3 regions of the Paenibacillus sp. N3/727 genome follow, and region 3 is predicted to be linked to each of the others. Evidence: riboswitches for the same ligand, from Rfam matches in the RefSeq annotation. Region 3 holds a riboswitch; each other region holds the start of a gene.
The links. A riboswitch is a leader RNA that binds a small molecule or an ion and turns the genes downstream of it on or off. The one in region 3 is predicted to bind cobalamin.
Positions count from the first base shown of each region.

Region 1: it holds a riboswitch for cobalamin, as region 3 does, so the genes downstream of both, MNQ98_RS03185 (ribonucleoside-diphosphate reductase subunit alpha) here and MNQ98_RS23980 (ABC transporter substrate-binding protein) in region 3, are expected to answer to the same signal.
Region 2: it holds a riboswitch for cobalamin, as region 3 does, so the genes downstream of both, MNQ98_RS20525 (1-propanol dehydrogenase PduQ) here and MNQ98_RS23980 (ABC transporter substrate-binding protein) in region 3, are expected to answer to the same signal.

Region 1 covers NZ_CP093336.1:701,833-705,111, forward strand. The annotation lists gene MNQ98_RS03185 (ribonucleoside-diphosphate reductase subunit alpha) at 1-1,686, opposite strand, end outside; cobalamin riboswitch at 1,883-2,115, opposite strand; gene MNQ98_RS03190 (transposase) at 2,405-2,590, shown strand; partial or broken gene MNQ98_RS03195 (RNA-guided endonuclease TnpB family protein) at 2,601-3,279, shown strand, end outside.
Region 2 covers NZ_CP093336.1:4,447,562-4,450,840, forward strand. The annotation lists gene eutS (ethanolamine utilization microcompartment protein EutS) at 1-237, opposite strand, end outside; gene MNQ98_RS20525 (1-propanol dehydrogenase PduQ) at 434-1,576, opposite strand; adenosylcobalamin (AdoCbl) riboswitch at 1,971-2,122, opposite strand; gene MNQ98_RS20530 (VOC family protein) at 2,199-2,591, opposite strand; gene MNQ98_RS20535 (PhzF family phenazine biosynthesis protein) at 2,630-3,279, opposite strand, start outside.
Region 3 covers NZ_CP093336.1:5,158,861-5,162,139, reverse strand. The annotation lists gene lplA (lipoate--protein ligase) at 158-1,159, opposite strand; cobalamin riboswitch at 1,421-1,627, shown strand; gene MNQ98_RS23980 (ABC transporter substrate-binding protein) at 1,868-2,872, shown strand; gene MNQ98_RS23975 (FecCD family ABC transporter permease) at 2,869-3,279, shown strand, end outside.

The sequences.
Region 1 (3,279 bases), 1.9 Mb from region 3:
CAGGGCCAGCAGGTGATGCAGACCGAAGGTTCCAAGGCCGACAGCGCGGTATTGGCTGTTCGTGTATTGTGCTTGCAGCACTTCGATGTTGTTGATGTCAATGACGTTATCTAGCATACGCACCTGGATCGGTACAAGACGCTCCAGTACACCAGCTGGAACTGCACGTGCCAGATGAATGGAATTCAGGTTGCAGACAACAAAGTCGCCAGGAACTTTGGAGATGACAATGCGGGTCTGTCCATCTTTGGTTACGAGCTCTTCATGTTCAATAACTGTAGCCGATTGGTTCTGCATAATTTCAGTACACAGGTTGGAAGAGTAGACCATACCGTGTGCAGAGTTCGGGTTGGCACGGTTTACGGTGTCACGGTAGAACATGTACGGTGTTCCGGTTTCCAGTTGCGATTTCATGACACGTTTCATGATGTCGATCGCTTGAACCGTAATGCGGGAGAGCAGCGGATGTGCTACGGCTTCTGCATATTTTTCACGGAACATTCCTTGACCAAGCTTCTCATCGTAGAAGTCTTCCAGACCAAGCGGGCGGCCGTTCTCGTCTTTCCAGCCCATCACTTTCTTCACTTCGTGAGGACAGAAGAGGCTCCACTCATCGCGGGCTTCTACAGCCTCCATGAACAGGTCAGGCAAGCATACGCCGTGGAACACGTCATGTGCTCTCATACGCTCGTCACCGTTGTTCAGCTTCAGGTCCAGGAATGCGAGAATGTCTTTATGGAAAACATCCAGGTAAACGGCGATGGCGCCTTTGCGTGTGCCAAGCTGATCTACACTAACTGCTGTGTTGTTCAGCTGGCGGATCCAAGGGATAACGCCGGAGCTGGTGTTCTTGTGTCCACGGATGTCGGAGCCACGGGCACGGACTTTGCCGAGGTAAACGCCGATACCGCCGCCCATTTTGCTAAGACGCGCTATGTCGGTGTTGGAGTCGAAAATTCCTTCGAGCGAGTCATCTACCGTGTCGATAAAGCAGCTGGACAGCTGGCCGGCTACCTTTTTACCAGCATTGGACATCGTCGGCGTTGCAGCCGTCATGTAGATGTTGCTCATCGCCCAGTAGGCTTCTTTTACAAGCTCCATACGTTTCTCAGCTGGCTCTTTGTGCATGAGGTACATCGCGATGACCATGTAACGTTCCTGTGGAAGCTCCATCACTCGGCCGTCAAAGTCGGTTGCCAGGTAGCGCTCTGCCAGCGTCAGTAGTCCGATGTAATCGAATAGCAGGTCATGGGTATAATCAATCGTTTCCCCGAGCTCTTCAATCTGCGCTTTGGTGTAGCATTCCAGAAGCTCTTCACGGTAAATTCCTTTTTGTACTAGCTCTGTAATGAGGGGGAAGAAGGCGCCGTAAGGCTCTTCCGGATAAGCTTTGTAACGTCGGTGATTGGCCGCTTTTTTATACAGGGAGGTTAAAAGTGAACGTGCTGCCGCGAACTTCCAGTTCGGTTCCTCTTTGGTAACAAGCTCAAGAGCCGACATTGTGAATGCGCTGCTAATCTCATCGCCGGTCACTTTGTCGCCACGAAGTTTGGAATGAACACCGCGAAGTAGTTGTTCCTTGCTCAGCATATCCAGTTCGTTCAAAATTCGGTCGGCATAGACAGAGAGACGGTTTTCATCAAAAGCAAGTTGACGGTTGTTCGGTTTAATTACGAGTTGGGGCATAGGTAATTCCTCGCTTTCTCGGGAAAAATGGGAAAAAGAACATTAAAAAAACATTTTCCAAACCTTGGGGAGGTTGAAAATGTTCGTGTGCGCTGTGAATAAATATGTGCATACTAGCTTAAGCCGCTATTTTTAGGGCTTGCTGTTATGTACAGACGCAAAAGAGTGAACACTTTCCTAATTTCCCGTAGGATAGGTGTCGTGCTGTATACAGGCAGGTCTCCTGACTTGGGGTGTAGAGTTCGGCGCCTTCCCAAAGGCATAACGAGTTAATCCTTCAGTGGCCATAAAGCCGAATTCATATCAGAATCGCAAAAAAGCGCTCTGAAGCCCTATACAGTGGCGGGACCGTGATGGATTTGCACCATGCTTCCCTATTAAGTCTGACGGGTATATTAGACGCCAGACGCCTGTACACACTATATTTGGTTGATGTTAATAAATTTAACCCAATATATTGTGTTTGTAAACTGTTATCTTAAAATTTGACGCAAGTTGAATTATAGCAAATGACCGAAAAATCCGCCAATTCGCAAACCGCCAAAAGAGAGTGAGATTTCGCACATTTCTTCGAATTACGACCTTTTATACGGTGATACACGCTTTATGAATTAGCTGAGAACACTCGCGGTTTTAATCGTGAGATGAATTGTCCGACATATGTTAAATTGTAAATTAGAAAAGACACTGATAGTTAGTACAAAAACTATCTTGACGTATGTTATCCTATATTTGGGATTCCCAATGTATTAAGGGGGGGCAGCAAGACTGTTTTTTTAAAGAGTTCCCACAGCTAAAAAAGAAACTGTGGGGAGTTCGTCTTTGGAACCCTTCTTACTTTGTGGTAACTATTAACAAACATACAGAAGCACAGAACAACAGTACATTCAAAATCACTAATTGAGGTGAGAACAGTGATTGTAAACAAAGCATATAAATTTCGCATTTATCCAAGTAAGGAACAAGAAATTTTAATTGCTAAAACAATCGGCTGTTCTCGTTTCGTATTCAATCGTTTTTTGACACAATGGTGTGACGCATACAACGAAACAGGTAAAGGATTAAACTACAATTCGTGTTCAGCTAAACTTACACACCTGAAAAAAGAATTCGTATGGTTAAAAGAAGTGGACAGTATTTCCTTGCAGTCATCGCTAAAGAATCTTGCGAATGCATTTGATCGTTTCTTCAAAAAGCAAAATGACGTACCACGCTTCAAGTCTAAAAAGAATAAGGTGCAATCCTATACAACCAAGCAAACGAATGGGAATATTGCTATTGTAGGGAACAAAATTAAATTGCCTAAAACGAAAATCCAAAATGGTATCGCAAACTTGAAGAACAATTAGCGAACGCGCAGCGTATCCTTTCCAGACGTATAAAAGGTGGTTCGAATTGGAACAAGCAACGTGTTAAGGTTGCAAAAATCCATGAAAGAATCTCTAATTCAAGAACAGACTACTTGCAGAAAATCACTACTGAAATCATCAAAAAACACGATGTAATTGGTATTGAAGATTTGCAAGTATCAAATATGCTGAAAAATCACAAGCTGGCTAAAGCAATTAGTGAAGTATCGTGGTCACAATTTAG
Region 2 (3,279 bases), 710 kb from region 3:
GAAGCGATCAACGAAGCCGATCTGCACGCCGGCTGCTTTGGTTGCAATGTCGGCCGAGATAATAGATGCTTCGCTCGGCGTAATAGTCATAATACCAATGGCATCCCTCGCATCGCTTCCCAAGCCCAGCTTCTTGTAAATATCCGGATTAGGGTTCGCGATAATATGAGCCAGCGTTACCTGTTTCCCCGGCACATACTCTTGAATGACACGTTGTTTTTCGCTATGTTGATCCATACCATCATCCCATCTCATGAAAGAAAAAGACACATATAGTTGTAAAAAAACATAAAGACCCCTTAAAAAGTTCACACGGAATTTTTAAGAAGCCTCTTCGCTTTTATTTGTATGCAACACGCCGTTGTGTTACTTTCACTATATTTTAACCTGCAAACAATGTCAATATCATTACGAACGAAACTTAACTCCAGATTCAGGATTGAAACATTTTGTTCAAAATTTCAACAATATCTGCTTCGGCAGGAACGCGTGGATTCGTGGCCGTACATCCGTCTTGTAGCGCTCCTTCTGCAATTTCCTCTCTCATCTTTTCAAGTGTAGATAATTCCACGCCGCATTCTCTCAGCGTTTGCGGCATATGCAATTGCTTCTGAAGCTGCTTGATCGCCTGCACCAGACTACGAACGCCGCTCTTTGCATTAGGAGCCGACAGCCCCAAGCTTTTGGAGATTTCGGCATATCTTGCCGCTACTGCACTACTCTCTTCTCTACCATAACCCGGTTTGTAATCCGCATTGAATTCAATGACATGCGTCAGAAGCAGTGAATTCATACGCCCGTGCGCAATCTTGAATTTAGCTCCAGCCACATGAGCGATCCCATGATTAAGCCCGAGCGACGTAATATTAAACGCCATACCAGCCAGACAAGAAGCATTGTGCATTTTCTCTCGTGCTTCGAGATCATTACCGTCATTATAGGCTCTTGGCAAATAGGCAAAGACCAGCTTGATTGCCTTCTCAGCCAGCGCATCGGAAATATCGTTCGCCTTGGTGGATACATACGCTTCAATCGCATGGGTCAGTACATCCATTCCTGTGTCGGCGGTTATGAAATCAGGCACGCTTTTGACCAATTCCGGGTCCAAAATGGCTTCTTGCGGTAGCATGTCATCGGACACCAGTGGATACTTGATGTTCTTCTCCTTGTCACTGATGACGGAGAAAGACGTTACTTCTGATCCCGTTCCACTTGTTGTCGGAATCGCTACGAACGGAATATCGTACTTTTTCAATATTTTTTGAGCGAAAAGCTTCATCGCCTTGGCCGCATCAATAGCGGAACCCCCGCCAATCGCAATAATTAGGTCGGCCTGAAACGCTCCGAGCGCTTCAACGCCCTCAGTTACGATTTCAACTGGGGGATCGGGCACGATATTGCTGAAAATGTATTGTTCGTTGCTGTCATGCAGCCGTTCAAACAACATGTTAATCATACCCGACTTGATCATAAACGGGTCTGTTACAACGAAGATCCGTCTATTTCTCCATTCCGTCAGGCGATCCAGCGCACCTTGTCCGAGATAGATGTCGGTTTTAATCGATATTTTGTCCATGTAAGGCACCTCCAAGGAATAATTGACAACAAAAAAAGAGGCCTCTAAAAGGAACATATCCCTTCAAAGCCTCTTTGCTTGTTATATATTGTGCACGCCATTGTGCAGCTTATCATCATTCAATTGTCCATCTCTACTGTACAACGTAATTCGGATACTCGTCAACCGAATCTTGTCTGCCATTCTCGGCAAGTGAGCGGTTCATTATAAAAAAAAGGGGACATGCACGCCATTGTGCATATTGTTCTTCATCATTGAAGAACCTCCCGCTTGCTTGTTGTTATACCTCATTGTATATGTTCGGCGGCGAGCACCTGGCCTTGCCGACAGCAGTGTCGGCAGCCTATCTTGCAACGTAAAAAAGCCTAGTGAGGCGTTATACGTCACTAGACTTGTAAACCAGTCACTTTCGCCTCGAAATGACTGGCCAGACAAAGTTACTAGGCAAACGACCTGACTTAAGATCGAGCATTCGATCTATCACAGTGGCGGGACCGCGTTGGATTTGCACCAAACTTCCATTACCTATAACTTTTTCTATTGTGTATGACGTGAATGGGTGTCCATTCGACATTATTATAGCATAAACATTCGGGTTGGCAATATGCAAAAATAATTTCCATTATTGTTTTTTACCAGAGCCGAAACCAATAACATAGTTATCAGGATCACTGACGGCAAATTCCTTCCATGCTCCCCAACCCATTTCCGTCAATACAGGTTCCTGAGTAAATTGGGCACCCTTAAGCTTCAATTCTTCATATAGCTCGTCCAACTCGGTATGTGTATCGATATAGGCGTATGTATCCCAAGCAACCTCCTGATCTTGTCCTGCTTTGTTAGGTGAAACATCATCCGGTGAGTTGGCCTGAATCAGCTTGAATCCGAGAGCAAAATCATCACGAACAGCCCAGAAATCGGTAACATCACAGCCTAATACATTGGAATAATATACTTTGGATTGTTCCAGATCAGAAACAAGTAGCACCTTTACTGAAGATTGAATTTTACTCATCCTATATCATCCTCCATAAAATGTTATCAAAACTGTTATCACATTCGTATAAAAGGGAGATATTCCACTTCAAACTCTTTAACCAAGACCGCTGTGCCTGAAATGAAAATATCCATCTCATTTTGTCGTATGGCGTGTACATGCACTTTTCCATCCCTATTGATCTCTTGCCCCTGCTCTACGATAAATTGAATATCATTCGAATCTTGATCTATATAGGTTAAATAGTAAGCGCCCATTACGCCCGAGGCCGTACCTGTTACCGGATCTTCAACTGTACCAGAGTAAGGGGATGAAAAATGTCTCGCATGCATAAACGCATTCTCGTCATAGGTTTCAAAACAAAAAGGATGTACAGACGCTTTGGGGTTCTGGGCTAATATTTCAGGAAACTGTTTATTGTTTGGCTTCATGATTTTGAAACTATCCAATTGCCTTATTGGAACTAATAAAGTCCAAATTCCTGTACTACCATAAACAATGGGCTTCGTGACATCCAAACAGTCTTCAGTTAATCCCATGGACTCTGCTAGTTTTCGGGTATCTCCACCAAAAGGAATAAATTCCGGCTTCTGCTGCTTCATGCCTATTATTAGGTGATCCTCAGCGTTAAATGAAGTGGGAAGTATGCCACCATTGGTTTCTATCTGGATTGAATCCCGGCCTTCGAAAAAACCTCGTGTTTTCA
Region 3 (3,279 bases):
TCATGTCTGTTGTAAGACGCTACGTGTAGAAATCGTTCCTACTCAAGAAGTGAACAATGGACTATAAAAGCAAGCAGGTCACCCAAGGATGAATCCTCGAGTGACCTGCTTTTTTTGAAAGATATCTCTGTTAAAATCGTGACTCAGTACTGTTACTCTATTCCTCTAAAAAAATCAAACCGATCAGATCATCAAACTCCAGATTACCGAAGTAATGCTTGACGTCAATGGATGAGAGGGCTTCTCTTACTTCACTTTCCTCGTAACGTTTGCCACGAAGCGCGTTTTCAATATCGGCTACATCGCCTACGCCAAAGAAGTCACCGTAAATTTTAATCTCGCCGATATGTCCATCTTTAATGTCCATGCGGATATCGATAATGCCGACTGGGAATTTTTTCGCGTGTTTCACATTGCTTTCTGGTGATAAGCCATAGTTCCAGTCCCAGTTTTGGTAACGTTCCTTGGAGATTTGATTGATCATTTCCCAGTCCTTTTCTTGAAGAACGTACTGTGGAACCTGATCTGGCTCCATTCCGAAGATCGAACGCAGAAGCTCTGCACGGAACTGTTCAATTGTCATATCTGTACCGAGCAGCTCCTTAATGTTGGCCACACGGCTGCGCACTGATTTCGTGCTCTTCGATTTGAACTTCTCTGGGTTAGCTTTAAGCGAGGCCTGTACATTGTCCAGATCCAGGTCAAACATAAGAGTCCCGTGGCTGAACATGCGTCCCCGTGTGGAGAACTGGGCGTTGCCGGAAATCTTTTTCTCTCCGACTTGAAGGTCATTTCGGCCGCTGAGCTCAGCCGGAACACCCATTTTTTGAAGGAAATCGATAACGGGTTGGGTGAACTTCAGGAAATTATGAAATGACTGGCCGTCGTCTTTTGTAATAAAACTGAAATTGAGATTGCCGAGGTCATGGTATACAGCACCGCCTCCGGACAATCGCCGAACAACTTGTATGTTATTGTCACGGACAAACTCCTGATTGATCTCTTCAATCGTGTTCTGGTGTTTGCCGATGATAATCGACGGCTGATTAATGTAGAAGAGCAAATAGCTGTCTTCCATAGGCAAGTGTTTCAAAGCGTATTCTTCAATCGCTAGATTAATGGCGGGATCATGGATCCCCTGATTATCGATAAAGAGCATATGTACGCCTCCGCATAGTTTTTCGGGTATAAAGCTTCAGATCTATTGTAAACCAATGTCCGGCTTCAGGGCAAAGGGTGAGAGGCAAATCCACAGACGCGTACGATAAATAAGTGAGATATCCATAATGGTTATATAGGCAGAAATAGGGTTCACGGCAAGCGGGGAGCGGCTACTCAGTTTTTTTCTGTGAAGTTTCAGGTTGTAAGCCGAGAGGATATCTCATATAATCGTCAAAAGAGAAGTAAGCTTGGCAAAAAGAATATTCAATACTCGCGAGGTCCTGGAGAATAAGCAAAGCATATGTTTTGCTCCCGGGTTAAAAGGGAAGTCGGTGCAAGTCCGGCGCGGTCCCGCCACTGTGAATCAGGGATATCCTCCATTACTGCCACTGGTCTAAACAGGGTCGGGAAGGCGGAGGTGTCATTTCAACCTGTAAGTCAGGAGACCTGCCCGCGTAATGATCTGACGGTCCTTCGAGGAAAGGATTACGTTTGGCGGACCTAATGTGGGTGAGGTGCTGTACTAGAGCAAAACTCCTATTTATTGGATAAGGTTCATTGTTTCCGAAACGTAGCCCCTGATTCTTCTGCGGAGAAATCAGGGGCTTTTTTGTGGTTGGATGTAAGGATTTCCGTCAGAAATCAGGTTTATTGAGTACCTAAGGCAAGCAAGTTGTTCTCAAACTAGGGTTAGGAGAGAAAATCGATGAAAAAAATAATGAAATCATGGTCCGCCATGTTGGCGGTGCTGATGCTGGTCCTGTCACTGGCTGCTTGTGGAGGAGAAACAGCTCCGAAGGAGGCAACACCAACACCTGCACCGGAGGCTGAACAAGGTCAGAAACCGGAAGCACCTGCCGCTGAAAACGCTAAAACGGTGTATCCGTTAACTTTAAAGGATGCTACTGGAGAGGAAATGACATTTGATAAGGCTCCAGCAAAAGTTGTGTCGCTGTCTCCTTCCGAGACGGAAAAACTGTTCGCACTTGGCTTGGATGAAGAAATTGTCGGCGTATCCGAAGTGGACGACTACCCTGAGGCAGCCAAATCCAAGCCGAAAATGGGCGGTTATGAAATGGATGTTGAGGCCATTGTCGCTTCAGGCGCGGATGTTATATTTACAGCAGCGATGAATGAACAGAACGTACAGAAGCTCCGTGACCTCGGAATAAAGCTGTTCGTGAACGACCCGAAGACGATTGCTGAAGTCATGGACAACATTAAGGTAGTTGGAGAGATTACGGACCGTCAGGCGGAAGCTCAAGGCATCGTAGATCAAATGCAGAAGGATCTGGACCTTGTGAAGGAAGCGGTTAAATCCGTAAAAGATGAGGATAAGAAAAAAGTGTATGTTGAGTTCTCACCGGGTTGGACGGTAGGAAAGGGCACATATCTGGATGAGATGCTCAATATCAGCAATTCAGCCAACGTGGCTGGCGACAGCGAAGGCTGGTTCGAAATCAGTGAAGAGAAGATTATTGCAGCGAATCCAGATGTGATTCTGTATTCCAGCAATGTAGTGGATGAATCCACCAAAAAAACTTTGGATCAAATCATTAAAGAACGCAGCGGCTGGGACCAAATCGAAGCTGTGAAAAACAATAAGCTGATTAAAATTGATGACAATCTGATCAGCCGCCCGGGACCTCGTGTAACTCAAGGATTGGTTGAAGTAGCGAAGGCGGTCTATCCGGAACTGATGACCCCATGAGTAAAAAACTTGCGGGTTATGGAACGGTGGGGCTCCTGCTTTTACTGCTGACGCTGATCGTCAGCCTCGGCATCGGTTCCGTCCATCTGCCCGTTAAGGAAATTGGAGCCATGCTTCTTCACCGGTTGCCCTGGATCGGGGACTCTATTGTTCCCAACTGGGAAGTAGCTTCCGAGCAGATCATCATGAAGGTACGACTTCCCCGTATACTGCTCGGTATGCTGGTTGGGGCATCCCTTGCGGTGGCCGGTGCTGCTTTTCAAGGGGTACTTAGAAATCCGCTCGCCGATCCCTTTACACTCGGTGTATCCTCCGGTGCATCACTTGGTGCTGCGTTTCTGATCTTCTACGGATTGCAGTACTCTTTTGCGGGTGCCTGGACCTTGCCGATCGTTGCATTTATGACC